DNA from 4 places in the Streptomyces sp. SP18CS02 genome. Region 4 is predicted to be linked to each of the others. Evidence: riboswitches for the same ligand, from Rfam matches in the RefSeq annotation. Region 4 holds a riboswitch; each other region holds the start of a gene.

Region 1 (4,834 bases), on a different contig from region 4:
AGAGGGTGCAGATCACGTCGTTGCCGGCGGGGAGCCGCTTGCGCGTGACACCGCTGGCGACCATCTGCGCGTCGCACAGGATCGGCGCGCCGGCCCGCAGCGCCTCGCGGGCGCGGGCCACCACCCGCGGGGTGTAGGCGAGGTCGCGGACGAGGTCGACCATGCCGCACGCGTGGATCATCCGCACGGCGACCTGGCTGACGTCGGCGGGCAGGCCCGCGAGATCCGCCTCGGCGCGGATCGTGGCAAAGGACTGGCGGTAGATCTCCGCGCCGTCCTTCTCGTAGTCGAACACTCTGCTCTCGCTCATCTCGTGGTGGTACGGGCTGCCGCCACCGTGGCGGCCAGTCCTGCCCGGGTCATGGGTACGGGTCGTGCGGCCGCGCCGTCCCGGACGGTCACCTCGTACACGCCGTCACCGGTCGCGACGACGTCGACCCACGCGCCCTGCGGGTGGCCGCAGCGCCGTTCGCAGCCGGACCAGTGGACGGGCAGGCCGCCCGTGCCGGGGGTGGCGTCGGCGCGCACGTCCGACAGGGACTTGGCGCAGCCGGGCCGCCCGGTGCAGGCGCCGGTGCCCAGCCAGGGCGAGTCGGGGGAGGTGATCAGACCGGCCGCGTCGAGGGCGGCGAGCCGTTCCGTGGCGGCCCGCCGGTCCGCGAACCCGGTCACGACCAGGCCGCGCCAGGGCGTGACGCGGACCTCGTCGGCCGGCAGCAGGGCGCGCATCTGCGCGCTCGTCACCCGGCCGAGCGGCGCCACGACCGACACGGCGGCCGGGGGTGCCACGGGGCCGGGGGCGGGCGTGCCGGGCGGCGTGACGACCCCCGGGAGCGGGCGCGGCCCGGGCGCGGCCGTCCCTCCCGGGGCCGGGCCGTCGCCGGCTCGCGCGGGAGCCGCGGCGGCGGCGTCGACGGGTGAGAACGCGAGGCCCGCCTCCGCCAGGTGCGCCGCCACGTCCACGGACCGTCCCGGGGGCAGCTCGCGCACCCGCCAGGCGCCCGTGCCCGCCGCGCGGGCGGCGGCCAGGAAGGCGCGGGCCGCGGCGAGCGCGGCGCGCGGGGCGTCGTCGGCCGGCACCCGGCACACCTCCCGCACGCCGACCCGTACGCGTGCGGAACCGGCGTCCGGTTCTGCGATCAAGGTCACATCGGCGCCGAGCCCCGCCACGTCCCCGCGTCCGTCGTCCAGGGCGAACAGGAAGCGGCCCGAGAGGGCGGCCGACCACGGGGCGGCACAGAGCAGGGCGTCCAGCTCGCGCACCCACAACTGCACGTCGGCGCGGCCCAGTCCGTCCAGCCCGGCCAGCGGGGACGCGACCACGTTGCGCACCCGCTCATGCGTTTCGGAGGGCAGCAGCCCGGCGTCCCGCAGCAGCTCGGCCAGGGCCGACCCGCAGTCGTCGCCGAGGCCGCGCAGCTCGACGTTGCCGCGTGAGGTGATGCTGAGGTGCCCGTCCCCCAGCGAGTCCGCCGCCAGTGCCAGCGCACGTACCTGATGGGACGTCAGAAGGCCGCCCGGCAGGCGCAGTCGGGCCAACCGGCCGTCGTCGGCCTGGTGCAGCCGCAGCGCGCCGGGGCAGGCGTCGCCACGGTCCCGTATGGGAGCTTCGACCCGTTTCGGCGTTGATGGTCGGGTGGGCGGCATGGCGGCGAGCATACCCACGACCTTCCAGGTGACCGCCCGCCCGATCAAGCCGAACCTCTACTATGCAGACGGCACAGGGTCCCAGGGCCCTAGGGAGGAAGCCCGGTGGGAATCCGGCGCGGTCCCGCCACTGTGAACCGGCCCCGAGCCGGTGAGTCAGGAACTCCCGCCGTCCTACGACCACCCGGGGCGCGGACACCCCGAGGAAGGCCTGCGCACGCGATGATCCTGCTGCTGTCGCACTCCGACACCGACCTGCTGAGCGCTCGCGCCGCCGGCGGTCCGGTGGAGTACCGGTTCGCCAACCCCTCCCGGCTCCCCGTCGACGAGCTGCCCGCCCTGCTGGACGGCACCGACCTGGTCGTCGTACGCCTCCTCGGCGGCGTCCGCGCCTGGCAGGAGGGGCTCGACGCACTGCTGGCGGGGGACCGTCCCGTGGTGGTGCTGAGCGGGGAACAGGCCCCCGACGCCCAGCTGATGGAGGCCTCCACCGTCCCCATCGGCATCGCCGCCGAGGCGCACGCCTACCTCGCCCACGGCGGCCCGGACAACCTGGAACAGCTCGGCCGTTTCCTCTCCGACACGGTGCTGCTCACGGGCCACGGCTTCGAGCCGCCGAGCCCCGCGCCCACCTGGGGCCCCCTGGAGCGCACCCCGCGCCGCACGGACGGCCCGGTCGTCGCGGTGCTCTACTACCGCGCCCACCACATGAGCGGGAACACCGCGTTCATCGGCGCCCTGTGCGACGCCGTGGAGGACGCGGGCGCCCAGGCCCTGCCGCTGTACGTGGCGTCCCTGCGCGCCCCCGAGCCCGAGCTGCTCGACCGGCTGCGCGGCGCCGACGCGATCGTCACCACCGTCCTCGCGGCGGGCGGCACCAAGCCCGCCGCGGCCCAGGCGGGCGGCGACGAGGAGGCCTGGGACGCGGGCGCGCTCGCCGCCCTGGACGTCCCCGTCCTCCAGGCGCTCTGCCTGACCGGCCCGCGCTCCGCCTGGGAGGAGAGCGACGAGGGGCTGTCGCCGCTGGACGCGGCCAGCCAGGTCGCCGTGCCCGAGTTCGACGGCCGGCTCATCACCGTTCCGTTCTCCTTCAAGGAGATCGACGAGGACGGCCTGCCCGCGTACGTCGCCGACACCGAGCGCGCCGCCCGCGTCGCCGGGATCGCCGTGCGCCACGCCCGGCTGCGCCACATCCCGAACGAGCACAAGCGCCTCGCGCTGGTCCTCTCCGCGTACCCGACCAAGCACTCCCGGATCGGCAACGCGGTCGGCCTGGACACCCCCGCCTCCGCCGTCGCCCTGCTGCGCAGGCTCCGCGAGGAGGGGTACGACTTCGGTCCCGAGGAGGACATCCCCGGCCTGGTCTCCGGCGACGGCGACGAGCTGATCTACGCCCTCATCGAGGCCGGCGGCCACGACCAGGACTGGCTCACCGAGGAGCAGCTCGCCCGCAACCCCGTCCGGATCCCCGCCGCCGACTACAAGCGCTGGTACGCGACCCTGCCGCAGGAGCTCCGCGCGGCCGTCGAGGAGCACTGGGGCCCGCCGCCCGGCGAGATGTTCCTGGGCCGCTCCCGCAATCCGGAGGGCGACATCGTGCTCGCCGCCCTGCGCCGCGGGAACCTGCTGGTCCTCATCCAGCCGCCGCGCGGCTTCGGCGAGAACCCGATCGCGATCTACCACGACCCCGATCTGCCGCCCTCGCACCACTACCTGGCGGCCTACCGCTGGATCTCGGCCTCCGCGGACGACGGCGGCTTCGGCGCCGACGCGATGGTCCACCTCGGCAAGCACGGCAACCTGGAGTGGCTGCCCGGCAAGAACGCCGGCCTGTCCGCCGCCTGCGGCCCCGACGCCGCGCTCGGCGACCTCCCGCTGGTCTACCCGTTCCTCGTCAACGACCCCGGCGAGGGCACGCAGGCCAAGCGCCGCGTCCACGCCACCCTGGTCGACCACCTGGTCCCGCCGATGGCCCGCGCCGACTCCTACGGCGACATCGCGCGCCTGGAGCAGCTGCTCGACGAGTACGCGCAGATCTCCTCCATGGACCCCTCGAAGCTGCCCGCGATCCGCGCCCAGATCTGGACGCTGATCCAGGCCGCCAAGCTCGACCACGACCTGGGTCTGGCGGACCGGCCGGACGACGACGGCTTCGACGACTTCCTGCTGCACGTCGACGGCTGGCTGTGCGAGGTCAAGGACGCCCAGATCCGCGACGGCCTGCATGTCCTGGGCGGGGCGCCCACCGGCCCCGAGCGGGTCAACCTGGTGCTGTCGATCCTGCGCGCCCGCCAGATCTGGGGCGGTACGCAGGCCCTGCCCGGACTGCGCGAGGCCCTCGGGCTGGACGAGTCGGCCGCCACCCGCACGGGCGCGGACGAGGCGGAGGAGAAGGCCCGGACGCTGGTCCAGGCGATGGAGGACGCCGACTGGGATCCGGCCGCCGTCGGTACGGTGGCCGCCGGCCACGGACAGGCCGTCGCCGACATCCTCGACTTCGCCGCCCGCCAGGTCGTGCCGCGCCTCGCCGCCACCACCGACGAGCTCGCCCACGCCGTCCACGCCCTGAACGGCGGGTTCGTCCCGGCAGGCCCCTCCGGGTCCCCCCTGCGCGGGCTGGTCAACGTCCTGCCGACCGGCCGCAACTTCTACTCGGTCGACCCCAAGGCCGTCCCCTCGCGCCTCGCCTGGGAGACCGGCCAGGCGCTGGCCGACTCCCTGCTGGAGCGGTACCGCACCGACAACGGCGACTGGCCCACCTCCGTCGGCCTGTCCCTGTGGGGCACCAGCGCGATGCGCACCAGCGGCGACGACGTCGCCGAGGCGCTCGCCCTCCTCGGCATCCGCCCCGTCTGGGACGACGCCTCCCGCCGGGTCAACGGACTGGAGCCCATCCCGCTCGCCGAACTGGGCCGGCCCCGCATCGACGTGACCCTGCGCATCTCGGGCTTCTTCCGCGACGCGTTCCCGCACACCATCGCCCTGCTCGACGACGCCGTGCGCCTCGCCGCCTCGCTCGACGAGCCGGCCGCCGACAACCTCGTACGGGCCCACGCCCAGGCCGACCTCGCCGAGCACGGCGACGAACGCCGCGCCACCACCCGCATCTTCGGCTCCCGCCCCGGCACCTACGGCGCGGGCATCCTCCAGCTGATCGACTCGCGCGACTGGCGCACCGACGCCGACC
Region 2 (4,834 bases), on a different contig from region 4:
GGGGGCGCCTCCTCGCGCAGGGTCGTCCCCCAGTTCTAGACGACGCGGCACCGTTGTGCAACAAGTTGCATAAGGAGGAGGGCGTGAGCTGCGCTACCCCGCGGCCGGCCCCACCGCCGATGCCCACTCGTCCAGCTCCTCCGGTGTGCGCGGTCCCGGGGCGCCGGCCGCCAGAAGGCCCCGGGCCCGCAGAGCGGCGGCGACCGCCATGCCCCACGGCCTGCGCAGCCGCGCCGCCTCCAGCAGCGACCGGTCCGCCAGGAGCTCGGCCACCGGGCCGGTGCGCAGCCCGTCCGGGGCGAGCACCGCCGCCTCGTCCGCCCAGCGCAGCGCGAGGTCCACGTCGTGCGTCGCCATGACCACCGTCGTTCCCGAGGCGCGCAGCCGGTCCAGCACGTCCAGCAGCCGTTCCTGGCCATGCGGATCCAGCCCCGCCGTCGGCTCGTCCATGATCAGTACGCGCGGGCGCATCGCGACCGCGCCCGCGATCGCCGCACGCTTGCGCTGCCCGTAGGAGAGCAGATGCGTCGGCCGGTCCTCCAGAGCCGTGATGTCCAGCGCCTCCAGGGACTCCCGCACCCGGACCCGCACCTCCTCCTCCGGCAGGCCCAGGTTCATCGGTCCGAACGACACGTCCTGCCCCACGGAGGCGGCGAACAGCTGGTCGTCCGGATCCTGCACGACCAGCTGCACCGTCGTACGCAGCCGGGTCAGCCCCGCCCGGTCGTACGACACGTCCTCACCCGCCAGCCGCAGCCGCCCGCTCGCGCACCGCAACCCTCCGCTCAGCAGGCGCAGCATCGTCGTCTTGCCGCTGCCGTTGCGGCCGAGGAGCGCGATCGAACGGCCCTGCGGCACGGCGAAATCGACGCCGCTCAGTACGGCGGGGCCGTCCTCGTAGGCGTAGCCCGCACCGACGAGTTCCACGACGGGGGGAGGGGGCAGGACAGTCACGGCAGGAGCCTTTCCAGTACGAGAGTCAGGGCGACGAGACCGGCCAGCAGTGCCCCGGCCGCGCCCAGGAACCGCCGGGAGGGCGCCGTCCGGGGCACCAGGACCCGCAGCGTCCCGTCGTAACCGCGCCCGGCCAGCCCGGACTGCAGCCGGGTGGCCCGGTCGAAGGCACGGACGAACGCCGTCGCCCCCAGCCCGGCCAGCGAACGCCAGGTGGCCGCCCTGGTGGTCAGCCCGAGCCGGGCGGCCTGCGCCTGCCGGATCCTCGCCATCGTGTCCAGCAGCAGGAAGCTGATCCGGTACATCACGAGCGCGACGTCCACCACCGGCGCCGGCACACCCGCCCGCACCAGCCGGGGCAGCACATCCGAGACCGGAGTGGTGAACGCGAACAGCAGCACACCCAACGAAGCCGCCGAGGTCCGCAGCAGCAACTGCGCTGCGTGCAGGGGCCCGTCGGGCGCCGGCGTCACGAACCCGCCCGCGCCGCCCACCTGGAACAGCAGGGGGACCGCGCCCGTCACGCAGAAACCGAGCGGGATGCGGAACGCCCGCCACAGCTGCCGGGGCGCCACCCCGGCCGGTCCGAGCAGCACGGCGAGGGTCGCGGCCGCCACCAGCACGGCTCCCGGCCACGGTGGCAGGCAGACCGCGCACAGCGTCAGACCGAAGCCGAGAAACGCCTTCTCGCACGGATGGCGGCGGCGCCAGCGACTGCTGTGCGCCGCCGCGTCGATCGGCAGCACCCCCGGCTACGCGGACGGCCGCGGATCACGGGCGCCGGTCCCGGAGCCGGCCACGGCGGCATCGGCACCGGCCACGCTGTCGGGCCCGCTTCCGGTGCGGGCCCGTGCCTCGCCCTGCCGCCGGCCGCGGCGCAGACCGAAGTAGTAGGCCAGCACCCCCGCCCCGAGCGCGGCCTGGAGCGAGAACAGCGCCGACTCGATCTCGCCCGACGGCGGCTCGTACAGCGGGGTGAACCACGGCTCGTAGTCCGGCTTGTTCTCCGTGATCGCCGTCTCGGCCTGCGCGTCGGCGCCGGTGAACGGTTCTTCCTTGTGGTCGCCCAGGCCCAGCGCGAGCGGAAGCACGGCCAGTGCCACGACGATCAGAAGCAGCAGCGTGTTGATCCTGGCGTTACGGCTCATCAGGCCACGGCCTCCTTCTTCTCGTTCCCGCGGCCGCCCGTGAGCAGTACCCCGAGCCGGGTCAGCTCACCCTTGCTGGACTGGATCAGCAACCGCATCACCAGCACCGTCAGCAGACCCTCGCTGATGGCGAGCGGAATCTGGGTGACGGCGAAGATGCCCCCGAACTTGCCCAGCGCGCCCATGAAGCCGCTGCTCGGGTCGGGGAAGGCGAGCGCCAGCTGCACGCTGGTCACGCAGTACGTGGACAGGTCGGCCACGAACGCGCCGAAGAAGACGGTGACCATGAGCGGCAGGCCGAACCGCCGCAGCAGGCGGTACACGCCGTACCCGGCCCACGGCCCGACGATCGCCATGGAGAAGACGTTGGCGCCGAGCGTGGTCAGGCCGCCGTGCGCCAGCAGCAGTGCTTGGAACAGCAGCGTGATCGTGCCCAGTACCGCCATGATCGGCGGCCGGAACAGGATCGCTCCCAGCCCCGTACCCGTGGGGTGGGAACAGCTTCCGGTCACCGACGGGATCTTGAGTGCGGACAGGACGAAGGTGAAGGCACCGGAGGCGCCCAGCAGCAGGGTGGACTCGGGATTGCTCCTGACCTCCCGGGTCAGGGCGCGTACGCCGTGTACGACGAAGGGAGCGGCGGCGACGCTCCAGGCGGCCGCGTGTATCGGGGGCAGATAGCCCTCGGCGATATGCATGGTTGGGAGACCCTCTCCAGCACCTCGTGGATGGACAACGCGCCCTGGCCGGTCTCCTGGCTGACGGGTCATGCCGCCGCGACTCCGCCTTCCCGGACAACGCGGTCTCCCGCCGTCCAGTGGCTTCCCGAGGGATGGAGCCGGACTTCCCGATCACAGTGGCGAGGGCCGCACCGGTACTTCACCGGTTTCCCGTACACCAAGGCCCTGCGACACTAGTGCGTTGACCAGGTACATCACAACCCGCGCAGGGGCGCGCACTCCGGCGCCACCCCGGTCTGCGCCCACCCCGGAACCCCGGGGCCGGTGACCGAGCCGGCCGCCGACGACGGCCGCCGGCTCGGCGCCGGGCGCCCGGCCCGACCGGTTCACGACACCCCGGCGCAGGGGCCGCCGGCCGGGGCGGGCCGCCGTGGGCGGCCCCCGCCCCCGCTCCCCACGGGACCCGCCACGGGCCGGCGCGGCGCGTGACCACAAGGGCCGTGACCCCAAGGCGGCCCGTGGCCCGCGGCTCCGGCGTACCTCACACCTTGCGGTAGTCGTACGCCTCCGATGCCGCCGTCACCACGGCGTCCAGGTCGGCCCCCGCCGAAGCGGTGACCACGGCCGCGACCGCGCCCTCCACGAACGGCGCGTCCACCAGCCGCGTGCCGTCCGGCAGCTCGTCGCCTTCGGCCAGCAGCGCCTTCACCGTCAGTACGGCGCTGCCCAGATCGACCAGGACCGCGACCCCCGCGCCGCCGTCGACCGACGCCGCCGCCTCCGCGATCAGCTCGGAGCTGGTGCCCAGCCCGCCGTCCGCCGTGCCGCCCGCGGCGGCCACGGGAGCGGTGTCGCCGCCGCCCGCGAGACCCCGTGCCAGCTCCGCGACCGCCGCCGCCACCGCCGCGCTGTGCGACACGAGCACGATGCCCACCCGCGCGTTCATCCCGCCACCGCCGGGCCCTCGGGCGTCGATCCGGCCGCCTGCGCGAGCGTCGCGATCAGCAGGGCGGACGACGTCGCGCCCGGATCCTGGTGCCCGATGCTGCGCTCGCCCAGATAGCTGGCCCTGCCCTTGCGCGCCTGCATCGGCACCGTCGCGAGCGCGCCTTCCTCGGCCGCCCGCGCGGCGGCCTCGAACGACTCGTCGAGCGCCGCCACAGCCGGTTCCAGCGCGTCCAGCATCGTCTTGTCGCCGGCCGCCGCCCCGCCCAGCTGCGCCACCGCGGCCACACCCGCGCGCAGCCCCTCGGCCAGCTGCCCCGGCGTCACCTCCGCCGCCTCGCCCAGCGCCTTGCCGGTGCGCCGCAGCAGAGTCCCGTACAGCGGGCCCGAGGCTCCTCCCACGGTCGAGATCAACTGCCGCCCGGCCAGGACCAGCAGCGCCCCGGGAGTCCGCGGCGGGTCCTTCTCCAGGGCCTCCGTCACGGCCGCGAAGCCGCGACGCATGTTGGTCCCGTGGTCGGCGTCCCCGATCGCCGAGTCCAGTTCGGTGAGCCGGTCCGCCTCACGGTCCACGGCGGCGGCGGCGATCGTCAGCCAGCGTCGGAAGAAGTCCGTGTCCAGCGCGGTGCTCCCCATGTCAGCAGCCCCACCGAAGGGCGGCCGTGCGCACCGGCGCGTCCCACAGCCGCAGCAGTTCCTCGTCGACCTGGCAGAGGGTCACCGAGCAGCCCGCCATGTCGAGCGAGGTCACGTAGTTCCCGACGAGGGTCCGGGCCACCGGAACGCCCCGCTCACCCAGCACCCGCTGCACCTCGGCGTTGAACCCGTACAGCTCCAGCAACGGCGTCGCCCCCATCCCGTTGACGAGCGCCAGCACCGGGGCGTCGGGCCGCAAATCCTCCAGTACGGCGTCCACGGCGAAGTCGGCGATCTCCCGGGAGGTCATCATCGCGCGCCGCTCGCGTCCTGGCTCGCCGTGGATTCCGATGCCCAGTTCGAGCTCCCCGGAAGGGAGGTCGAAGGTGGGGGTGCCCTTCGCGGGCGTCGTGACCGCGCTCAGCGCCACGCCGAAACTGCGCGAACTCGCGTTCACCTGCCGGCCGATGG
Region 3 (4,834 bases), on a different contig from region 4:
TCGGTTCCGTCGACACGTATCCGGCCCGAGTCGGGACGCAGGACGCGGTAGACGGCGCGCAGCAGGCTGGACTTGCCGCTGCCGTTGGGCCCGACCAGACCGATCACCTCGCCCGGCGCCGCCGTCAGTGAGACGTCCCGTACCAGTCGACGGGCACCGGCGCTGAGGGTCAGCCCGTCGACGGTCAGCTCTGCCGCTGTCACACCGCTCCCCGGTCGTCGTTCCGCCGGGCGTCCCGGCGCATCATCCAGAGGAAGAACGGACCGCCGCACAGCGCGGTCAGCACTCCGACTGGTATCTCCATGGGGGCCGCGAGCGTACGGGCCGCGATGTCGGCCCAGACGAGGAACACCGCGCCGGCCAGGGCCGCCGTCGGCAGGACCCGGCGATGGTCACCGCCGACGAACAGCCGCACGATGTGCGGCAGCATCAGCCCGACGAACCCGATCGGTCCGGCCGCCGCGACCAGGACGCCCGTGACCAGCGACAGCAGGACGAACATCCGGGCACGGAAGCGGGCCACATCCAGTCCCATGGTCGTGGCGGCCTCCTCGCCCGCCAGCAGCAGGTTCAGCGAACGGGCCTGCAGGAGCAGGACGCCGACGCCGACCACCAGGGCTGCGGCGGGAAGCCACAACGTCCCCCACTGGACGCCCCCGAGACCACCGAGCGTCCAGGCGAGCACCTCACGCGCCTGATTGCCCCGGTCGGCCGTCAGCAGCAGCAGGTCCATCACCGCCGTGAGCACCGCCGCGACCGCCACCCCCGACAAGACCAGCCGGATCGATGTGATCCGCCCGCCGGCCCGAGCCGTGGTGTACACCAGCAGCAGGGTGAGGAGGGCGCCGGTGAACGCGGACGCCGACAGGGAGACGGCACCGAACAGGGTGACCCCGGAGACGATGACGGCGACCGCTCCCAGCGACGCTCCCGAGGACACCCCGAGCAGATAGGGCTCGGCGAGCGGGTTGCGGACGAGTGCCTGCATGGCCGCGCCCACGACGGCCAGCCCGGCACCGGTCACCGCTCCCAGCAGCACCCGCGGCGCCCGCACATCGAGCACGATCGTCTCGCGCGCCCGGGTCCAGCCCGGTTCCGTCGAGTCGGCGCCCAGGGCGTGGCTCACGATGCCCCAGACCTCTCCGGGCGGCACATGGACCGAACCGATGCCCAGGCCCGCCGTGACGGAGACGATCAGCAGCGCACCGAGGAGCAGCAGGGCCAGGGGGAAGGCGGCTCCCCTGCCCGGCCGGTCCCGGGGAGGGACGGCCGGCGAGGCCGGCGAGGACGCCGAGGCCGGTGAGGCCGGTGGTGCGAGACGCCCTTCCTGCCCGGTCCGCGCGGAGGCGGTCACCTGAACCGGCCGGGGTGCAGCTGACGGGCGAGGTCCTCGACGGCGTACGGGGGCCGGACACCGACGAGGGTGGCGGTCAGCGGCAGCACCACGAACCGCTTGTTCTTCACAGCGGGGACGTCGGCGAGGGCGGGCTGGGAGAGCAGGAACCTCTTCTTCCGCTCCACGCTGCCGGCGCCGGCGTAGTCGTAGATCGCGATGACCTCGGGCCTGCGCTCGACGACCTGCTCCCACGAGGCGTCGCCGAAGACCTCGTCCAGGTCGGCGAAGACATTGCGCCCGCCGGCCAGTCGGATGATCTCGGTGCCCAGGCTCCTGCCGCCGGCCGTGAAGGGGGCCTTGTCGCCGCTGTCGTACACGAACACGGAGACGGGCGGCTCGCCCTTGACCGCCGCGCTGCTCTTCCCGATGCGTCCCCGCAACTCGGCGACCAGCTTCTCCGCACGCTCCCGCACGCCGAAGACCTGGCCGATCGTACGGATCTCCTCGTAGGTGTCCCGCATGGACACCTGCTTCTTCCCGCAGTACTCGCGGTTGAGGTAGGTGTCGATGCCCGCGTCCGCGAACGCCTTGCGCGAGCGGCCCTCGTTCTGGGCGAAGGCGCTGCCGTAACCGCCGTAGACGAGGTCCGGTTCGGCTTCCAGGACGGCCTCGAAGGAGGGTTCCTTCTCCGCCAGTTGCGGTACGGCCTTGAAGTCCTCCTCCCACTGGGGCAGGACCGCGGAGTCGGGGAAGGCGGTGCCGACCATCCTGTCCTTCAGACCCAGGGCCAGCAGGAGCTCGGCCGGGTGCTGGTGGATGGTGACCACCCGGGAAGGCGGTTCGTCGTACGTCGTGCGCGTTCCGCAGTTGTCGATGGTGACCGGGAATCCCGGAGCGGAGCGGGAGGCCCCGGCGCCGCGCCGGTCATCGCGCCCGTCCGGGCTGCCGCATCCGGCCAGCAGGGTCGCGGACAGCGCGATCGCGAGTCCCGTACGGCGCATGACGCCGCGCCGCCTCGTGGGCAGGGGAGAAGTAAGGCATGGGGTGCCGTGGTACACGTAAAGCCTCCTGCGGAGTCCGCGCTCCTTGGAACGGGCCCGCGACAGGCCAGTGTCCTGACTCCCGGATCGTCGTTCGTCCTCCTGCCTTCCCACGCCGCGCGCAGTGGCTTCTCGAAGGGACGCACTCCCCGGTCACAGTGGCGGGACCGTGCCGGAATCGCACCGGCTTCCTGTCTCCCGTCGCGGTGGTGACCAGGTGATATTACGATCCCTTGAGCGAGAGGCAAAAGGGCGTGCGGCGCAACCCCGCGCGCCCCGACATTCCGTCAGCCCTGGCGTCCGCCTCGACGTACCGCCGCGGAACGGCCGGGCCCAGCCCGGGCAGTCCGAAACGGGCCGTCAGTTCCGCGCCGACCGGCATCCGGGTGTCGGTGGAACCGATCAGCCCGTTCAGTGCCGGCGTACGGCCGAGCTCGGCGTGGACCGCCTCCGTGTCGAAGGTGTCGATCACCACCACGTCGAGGGGATCGGCCGGGAGCCGTTCGAGTTCATGGGCGTAGCAGGAAGGATCACAGGCCAGCAGCCGCAGGCGTTCCCCGAGTGACCGCGCACCTGGATGACGGAGGCGCCCGCCGAACGGCCCCCCGCGGCCGGGAACGCACACGTCCGGGCCACCGCCGCGCGGGTCAGCCGGCAGCAGGGTCCGGCACGAGGTGCTCCCCGCCACGGGACGTCCCGCGCGCGAAGGCCGCGTCGGCCGCCGCCGGGCCGAGCAGGGACCGGCAGGCCGACCACACCCGATCGACGTCGTGCCGTTCGGCGTCCGGCAGCGGCGCGCCGACCGAGACGCGGGCCGCGTGCGCGGCGCCCAGCAGTCCGGCGGCCCGCTCCCCGGCACCGCCGGCCGCCGCCGCGCCCGCCAGGCCCTCCCACGCCAGCGCGAGCGCCCGTACGTCACCCAGCTCGCGCGCCACCGCCAGCCCCTCGGTGTGCAGCTCGCGGGCACGGGACGGCTCGCCCCTCAGCTCGGCCGTGAAACCGAGCTCGGCGAGGGCAAGGGCCGTACCCGGCCCGTATCCCGTGGCACGGAACCAGGCCAGGACGCTGTCCATATGGGCCTCCGCCTCATCGAGATCCCCCGTGCGCCGCGCGATCATTCCCAAGCCGATCCGGGCATCGGCCTCTCCGGCGGCATGGCTCTGCTCCCGCGTCAGCTTCCAGGCACGGGCGTGCAGCTCCCGGGCCGCCGAGCGGTCGCCCGTGAGGAAGGCGAGCCGCCCCAGCGCACACAGTCGCTTGGCTGCCTCCGTCCACCACCCGAACTCCTCGGCGAGGGCGAGCCCTTCCTCGTGCAGCCGGACCGCCCTCGGATGGTCGCCGGCGATCTCGTGCAGCTTCGCCCGCGGGAACACCGTCTGCGACAGGCCCCAACGGTCTCCCAGCGTGCCGAACAGCCGGGCGCTGCGTTCGGCGTCGCGGCGCACTCCGTCGAGGTCGCCGTGCGCCAGGGCATGCCGGGCCCGCACGCTCAGGGAGGCCGCCGTTCCCCAGGTGTGGCCGAGCTCTTCACAGGCGGTCAGGGCCCGTTCGGTGAGCTCCTCGCCCGTGGCCACTTCTCCCGCGCCCATCTGGGAGGAGGCCAGGAACCACAGCGCGGTGGCCCTCGCCCACGGGTCGTGCGCCGACACCTGCGGCGCGTCGAGGGCGTCGACCGCACCCCGGATCTCCGCCTCACCGGTGGCCGGCGAGGCGCCTTCGCCCAGGGCGAGGCCCGTCCGCCACGCGGCCGCCGACGCGACGGCGGCGGCCCGCTCCGGCTCTTCTCCCGGCCGGCCCGGGATACCGCGTTCCGCGGTGAGGCACGCGTCGAGGAGCCTCCCCGCCACGGCCGGCCTGCCCCGAAGCAGCCAGTACCAGGTCAGCGCGCGGGCAGCCCGCAGCGCCTCCACCACCGCCCCTCGTGACAGCGCCTCCTCGACCGCCGGGCGAAGGTCGGCCTCGGCCGCGTCCAGCCGTGTCAGCCACTGCCGTTGTCGGGGGCCGCGCAGGAGCGGCTCCGCCCGCAGCGCCAACTCCCGGTGATACGCGCCGTGCCGGGCCCGTGCGTCCGCTTCCTCCCCGGCCTCCCGCAGCCGCTCCACGGCGTAGTACCTGACGGACTCCAGCAGCCGGTACCGCGTCCCGTCCGGACGGTCGACCAGGACGACGAGGGACCGGTCCGCCAGTCGGGCCAGCACCTCCGGAACATCGGTGGGCGTCATGTCCGGGCCCGAGCAGACGGCGCGGGCGGCCGCCGTCGAGGCGTCTCCCGCGTGCACGGACAGCCGGCGCAGCACCGCCTCCTCGGCGGGGTCGAGAAGCGCCCAGCTCCAGTCGATCACCGCACGCAGGGTCCGCTGGCGTTCGGGTACCCCGCGCAGTCCCCGTGAGAGCAGGGCGAACCGGTCGTCCAGCCCCGCCAGCAGACCGTGCACCCCCAGGGCCCGGGCCCGGGCGG
Region 4 (4,834 bases):
CCGCGGCACGGTGGACGACGGGAGCTGCCCCGCGATCCCGCCCGTGAGCCGGTCCTGCGAGAAGGACGGTCCGGGGTGGTACCGCTCCTCCGGGGCCGCGCACGAGTACGCCCTGACCGAGAACGGCCTGCGCGTCCAGATCTCCGCCGAGTCCTCCGCCGTCTCCCGCGACGTCCTGCGCGCGGCCGCCGGGTCGGCGCACCGGGCGGACGACCGTGAGCTGGACGAGGTCCTGCCCGAACACACCGCGCCGGCCGGGCCCGTCGAGCGGGGGGACCTTCCGCCGGTCGGCGACGGTGCCCCCGACAACGGGGTGGGTGCCGGCGGCTGACCCGGCCGTACGGTCTCCCGCCCCTCCCGGCCCTCGCCGCCGGCGCGCGGGCGGGGCGGCGGGGCCGCGAGGGCACGCGGTGCCCGTCCGGGGCGCGGGCCGACCGCTCACGGCCGGCGCGCACGGCGGGTTCCCTCACGGCCGGCGCACGCACGGCCGGTCCCGTCACATGGCCGGTCCGATCGCGGCCGGTCCCGTCACGGCCGGTCCGATCGCGACCCGGGTGCTTCCTGCCGGACGGACCCCGCGGCCCGTGGGGGGATCCGGTGCAGGAGCCGCCGGCCTCCCCGGGGAGCCGCGCCGGCCACACCGGGCCCGCCCACGGTCGGCCGCGACGCCGGGAAGGCCGCGCGTCCGGCCCGCCACCGCGCCCGGGAGCCCCCGCGCGGGCCCGCACCGAGCGCACGGGGCGGCGGGCCGGCGCGCCCCTGCCGGCCCTCCCGGCCCTCCCGAAGCCCCGCCCGGCCTCCTCCGGCCGGATGTGCCATGGGTCGTCACCCCGGACCGACACACAAGATGTGGGGGGTGCGGCATGGGGAGCCCCCCACATGTATGCTCAACCTCGCTGTCGTCGCAGGGGAATCCGGTGCGAATCCGGAACTGTCCCGCAACGGTGTACAGGTGCGCCTTTGCGCACCTATGAGTCCGAAGACCTGCCGCAGCGCACCCGAGCCGTCCGGCCCGGGTGCCCAGACGTCCGGGCCTCGCGGAGTGGGCCGGAGGACGCGGTGCGCACCCCCTGTTCGCGCGGGTGCCCCGCTCTCCTGCCCGCCCGCCGGCCCCGAGCCGAGCGAGGGAGAGCCCCCACGTGACCATCGCGCCAGCCGATCCGGCCTCAGCAGTCGCGGACACGGAGACCGTCGGAGCCGGAACCACGGCCGCGGAAGGCGACGGTCCCGGGACCGTCCTGCTGCGGACCCTGACCGACCTCACCGCCGATCTGCCCGACACCGACCCCGGCCGGGTCGCCGCCGCCGCGCTGCGCGGCCGGCACGCCGGTTCGGACGAGGCCGAGCTGCGTGAGCTCGCCACCGAGGCGGCCGCCGGTCTGATCTCCGAGGACCCCTCGTACTCGCGCCTCGCGGCCCGGCTGCTCACCCGCACCATCGCCGCCGAGGCGGCGGGGCAGGGCTCGGTGTCGTTCTCCGCGTCGGTCGCCGTCGGTCACCGGGAGGGCCTGATCGCCGACCGTACGGCCGGTTTCGTCCGCGTCCACGCGGAGCGGATGGACGCGATGATCGACCCGGCGGCCGACGACCGCTTCGGCTACTTCGGACTGCGCACCCTCTACAGCCGCTACCTCCTGCGGCACCCGATCACCCGCAAGGTGATCGAGACCCCGCAGCACTTCATGCTGCGGGTGGCCGCAGGGCTCGCCGAGGACGACAGCGTCCGCGCGCTCGACGAGGTCGGGGCGCTGTACGGCCTGATGAGCCGGCTCGACTACCTGCCCTCCTCCCCCACGCTGTTCAACTCCGGCACGCGCCACCCACAGATGTCGTCCTGCTACCTGCTGGACTCGCCGCTGGACGAGCTGGACTCGATCTACGACCGCTACCACCAGGTGGCGCGCCTGTCGAAGCACGCGGGCGGCATCGGCCTGTCGTACTCCCGCGTCCGCGCCCGCGGTTCGCTCATCCGGGGCACCAACGGCCACTCCAACGGCATCGTGCCGTTCATGAAGACGCTGGACGCCTCGGTGGCGGCCGTGAACCAGGGCGGGCGGCGCAAGGGCGCGGCGGCGGTCTACCTGGAGACCTGGCACGCGGACATCGAGGAGTTCCTGGAGCTGCGCGACAACACGGGCGAGGACGCGCGGCGTACGCACAACCTCAACCTGGCGCACTGGGTCCCGGACGAGTTCATGCGCCGCGTCAACGCTGACGCCGAGTGGTCGCTGTTCTCCCCGGCGGACGTACCCGAGCTGGTCGACCTGTGGGGCGACGAGTTCGACGCCGCGTACCGCGCGGCCGAGGCCGCCGGGCTGGCCCGCAAGACCATGCCGGCCCGCGACCTCTACGGCCGGATGATGCGGACCCTGGCCCAGACCGGCAACGGCTGGATGACCTTCAAGGACGCCTCGAACCGCACGGCCAACCAGACCGCCGAGCCGGGCCACACGGTCCACTCGTCCAATCTGTGCACCGAGATCCTGGAGGTCACGGACGACGGGGAGACCGCGGTCTGCAACCTGGGCTCGGTCAACCTGGGCGCGTTCGTCGAGGAGGGCGCCGACGGCGGGATCGACTGGGAGCGGCTGGACGAGACCGTCCGCACGGCCGTCACCTTCCTCGACCGGGTCGTCGACATCAACTTCTACCCGACCGAGCAGGCCGGCCGGTCCAACTCCCGCTGGCGGCCGGTGGGTCTGGGCGCCATGGGCCTCCAGGACGTTTTCTTCAAGCTGCGGCTGCCGTTCGACTCGGCCGAGGCACGCGCCCTCTCGACGCGCATCGCCGAGCGGATCATGCTCGCGGCGTACGAGGCGTCCTGCGATCTCGCGGAGCGCAACGGCAGGCTCCCGGCCTGGGAGAAGACCCGTGCGGCGCGCGGTGTCCTGCACCCGGACCACTACGGCGTCGAGCTGAACTGGCCGGAGCGCTGGGCGGCCCTGCGCGAGCGCGTCGCCTCGGTCGGCATGCGCAACTCGCTGTTGCTGGCCATCGCGCCGACCGCGACGATCGCCTCGATCGCGGGCGTGTACGAGTGCATCGAGCCGCAGGTCTCCAACCTCTTCAAGCGCGAGACGCTGAGCGGCGAGTTCCTCCAGGTCAACGCCTATCTGGTGGCCGAGCTGAAGAAGCTCGGCGTCTGGGACGCGCAGACCCGTGAGGCGCTGCGCGAGTCGAGCGGCTCGGTACAGGGCTTCACCTGGATCCCGGCCGACGTCCGCGAGCTGTACCGCACGGCGTGGGAGATCCCGCAGCGCGGCCTGATCGACATGGCGGCGGCGCGCACCCCGTTCCTGGACCAGTCGCAGTCGCTGAACCTGTTCCTGGAGACGCCGACGATCGGCAAGCTCTCCTCGATGTACGCGTACGCCTGGAAGCAGGGCCTGAAGACGACGTACTACCTGCGTTCGCGCCCGGCGACCCGGATCGCCCGCGCGGCGGCCGCGACCCCGATCCCCGTACAGGCCACGCCGGAAGAGGCCGTCGCCTGCTCCCTTGAGAACCCCGAGTCCTGCGAGGCGTGCCAGTGACCATGAGTGACAAGAACCTTCTCGACCCGGGCTTCGAGCTCACCCTGCGCCCCATGCGCTACCCGGACTTCTACGAGCGCTACCGGGACGCGATCAAGAACACCTGGACGGTGGAGGAGGTCGACCTCCACTCCGACGTCGCCGACCTCGCGAAGCTCACGCCGGGCGAGCAGCACATGATCGGCCGGCTGGTCGCGTTCTTCGCCACCGGTGACTCGATCGTCTCCAACAACCTGGTGCTGACGCTGTACAAGCACATCAACTCCCCCGAGGCACGGCTGTACCTGAGCCGTCAGCTGTTCGAGGAGGCCGTGCACGTCCAGTTCTATCTGACACTGCTCGACACCTATCTGCCCGACCCGGACGACCGCGCGGCCGCGTTCGACGCCGTCGAGGAGATCCCGTCGATCCGCGAGAAGGCGCAGTTCTGCTTCCGCTGGATGGACTCGGTCGAGAAGATCGAGCGTCTGGAGACCCAGGCCGACCGCCGCCGCTTCCTGCTGAACCTGATCTGCTTCGCGGCGTGCATCGAGGGGCTGTTCTTCTACGGCGCCTTCGCGTACGTGTACTGGTTCCGCTCGCGCGGTCTGCTGCACGGCCTGGCGACCGGCACCAACTGGGTGTTCCGCGACGAGACGATGCACATGAACTTCGCCTTCGAGGTCGTGGACACCGTCCGCAAGGAGGAGCCGGAGCTGTTCGACGACGAGCTGCGGCGGCAGGTGACCGACATGCTGAAGGAGGCCGTCGAGGCGGAGCTGCAGTTCGGCCGGGACCTGTGCGGTGACGGACTGCCGGGCATGAACACCGAGTCGATGCGCGAGTACCTCCAGTGCGTCGCCGACCAGCGCCTCCAGCGTCTGGGCTTCGCCCCGGTGTACGGCTCGGAGAACCCGTTCGCGTTCATGGAGCTCCAGGGCGTCCAGGAGCTGACCAACTTCTTCGAGCGCCGGCCGTCGGCGTACCAGGTCGCGGTGGAGGGCTCGGTCGACCTCGACGAGGACTTCTGACATGGCCCGTACGCGGTGGGCGGCCGGTGCCGCCGCCGCCGTGACCGTCGCCGCGGGCCTGGGGATCAGGTCCGCGGCGGCGGGCGATGCCGCCAAGTACGCGGGGGACGCGCTCTACACGGTGCTGGTCCTGGCGCTGGTGGTGCTGGTCGCGCCCCGGCTGCGGCCGGCCGCGGCGGCCGGGGTCGCGGTGGTCCTCTCCTGGGCGGTGGAGCTGTTCCAGCTGACCGGTGTCCCGGCGGAGCTGGCCCTGCGCAGCACCGCGGCCCGGCTGGTGCTCGGGACCTCGTT

The links. A riboswitch is a leader RNA that binds a small molecule or an ion and turns the genes downstream of it on or off. The one in region 4 is predicted to bind cobalamin.
Region 1: it holds a riboswitch for cobalamin, as region 4 does, so the genes downstream of both, cobN (cobaltochelatase subunit CobN) here and PUR26_RS33400 (ribonucleoside-diphosphate reductase subunit alpha) in region 4, are expected to answer to the same signal.
Region 2: it holds a riboswitch for cobalamin, as region 4 does, so the genes downstream of both, PUR26_RS20295 (energy-coupling factor ABC transporter permease) here and PUR26_RS33400 (ribonucleoside-diphosphate reductase subunit alpha) in region 4, are expected to answer to the same signal.
Region 3: it holds a riboswitch for cobalamin, as region 4 does, so the genes downstream of both, PUR26_RS05305 (ABC transporter substrate-binding protein) here and PUR26_RS33400 (ribonucleoside-diphosphate reductase subunit alpha) in region 4, are expected to answer to the same signal.

Annotation. Positions count from the first base shown of each region.
Region 1 is NZ_JAQYXC010000277.1:101,870-106,703, reverse strand. It holds gene PUR26_RS14180 (precorrin-8X methylmutase) at 1-310, opposite strand, end outside; gene PUR26_RS14175 (cobalamin biosynthesis protein CobG) at 307-1,647, opposite strand; cobalamin riboswitch at 1,705-1,833, shown strand; gene cobN (cobaltochelatase subunit CobN) at 1,870-4,834, shown strand, end outside.
Region 2 is NZ_JAQYXC010000288.1:412,404-417,237, forward strand. It holds gene PUR26_RS20280 (energy-coupling factor ABC transporter ATP-binding protein) at 94-945, opposite strand; gene cbiQ (cobalt ECF transporter T component CbiQ) at 951-1,700, opposite strand; gene PUR26_RS20290 (energy-coupling factor ABC transporter substrate-binding protein) at 1,707-2,102, opposite strand; gene PUR26_RS20295 (energy-coupling factor ABC transporter permease) at 2,102-2,800, opposite strand; cobalamin riboswitch at 2,830-3,019, opposite strand; gene PUR26_RS20300 (PTS-dependent dihydroxyacetone kinase phosphotransferase subunit DhaM) at 3,324-3,728, opposite strand; gene dhaL (dihydroxyacetone kinase subunit DhaL) at 3,725-4,363, opposite strand; gene dhaK (dihydroxyacetone kinase subunit DhaK) at 4,365-4,834, opposite strand, start outside.
Region 3 is NZ_JAQYXC010000256.1:5,514-10,347, forward strand. It holds gene PUR26_RS05295 (ABC transporter ATP-binding protein) at 1-203, opposite strand, end outside; gene PUR26_RS05300 (FecCD family ABC transporter permease) at 200-1,354, opposite strand; gene PUR26_RS05305 (ABC transporter substrate-binding protein) at 1,351-2,337, opposite strand; cobalamin riboswitch at 2,425-2,605, opposite strand; gene PUR26_RS05310 (hypothetical protein) at 2,600-3,001, opposite strand; gene PUR26_RS05315 (AfsR/SARP family transcriptional regulator) at 3,024-4,834, opposite strand, start outside.
Region 4 is NZ_JAQYXC010000303.1:557,889-562,722, forward strand. It holds gene PUR26_RS33395 (hypothetical protein) at 1-331, shown strand, start outside; cobalamin riboswitch at 843-1,006, shown strand; gene PUR26_RS33400 (ribonucleoside-diphosphate reductase subunit alpha) at 1,140-3,533, shown strand; gene PUR26_RS33405 (ribonucleotide-diphosphate reductase subunit beta) at 3,536-4,543, shown strand; gene PUR26_RS33410 (DUF2809 domain-containing protein) at 4,545-4,834, shown strand, end outside.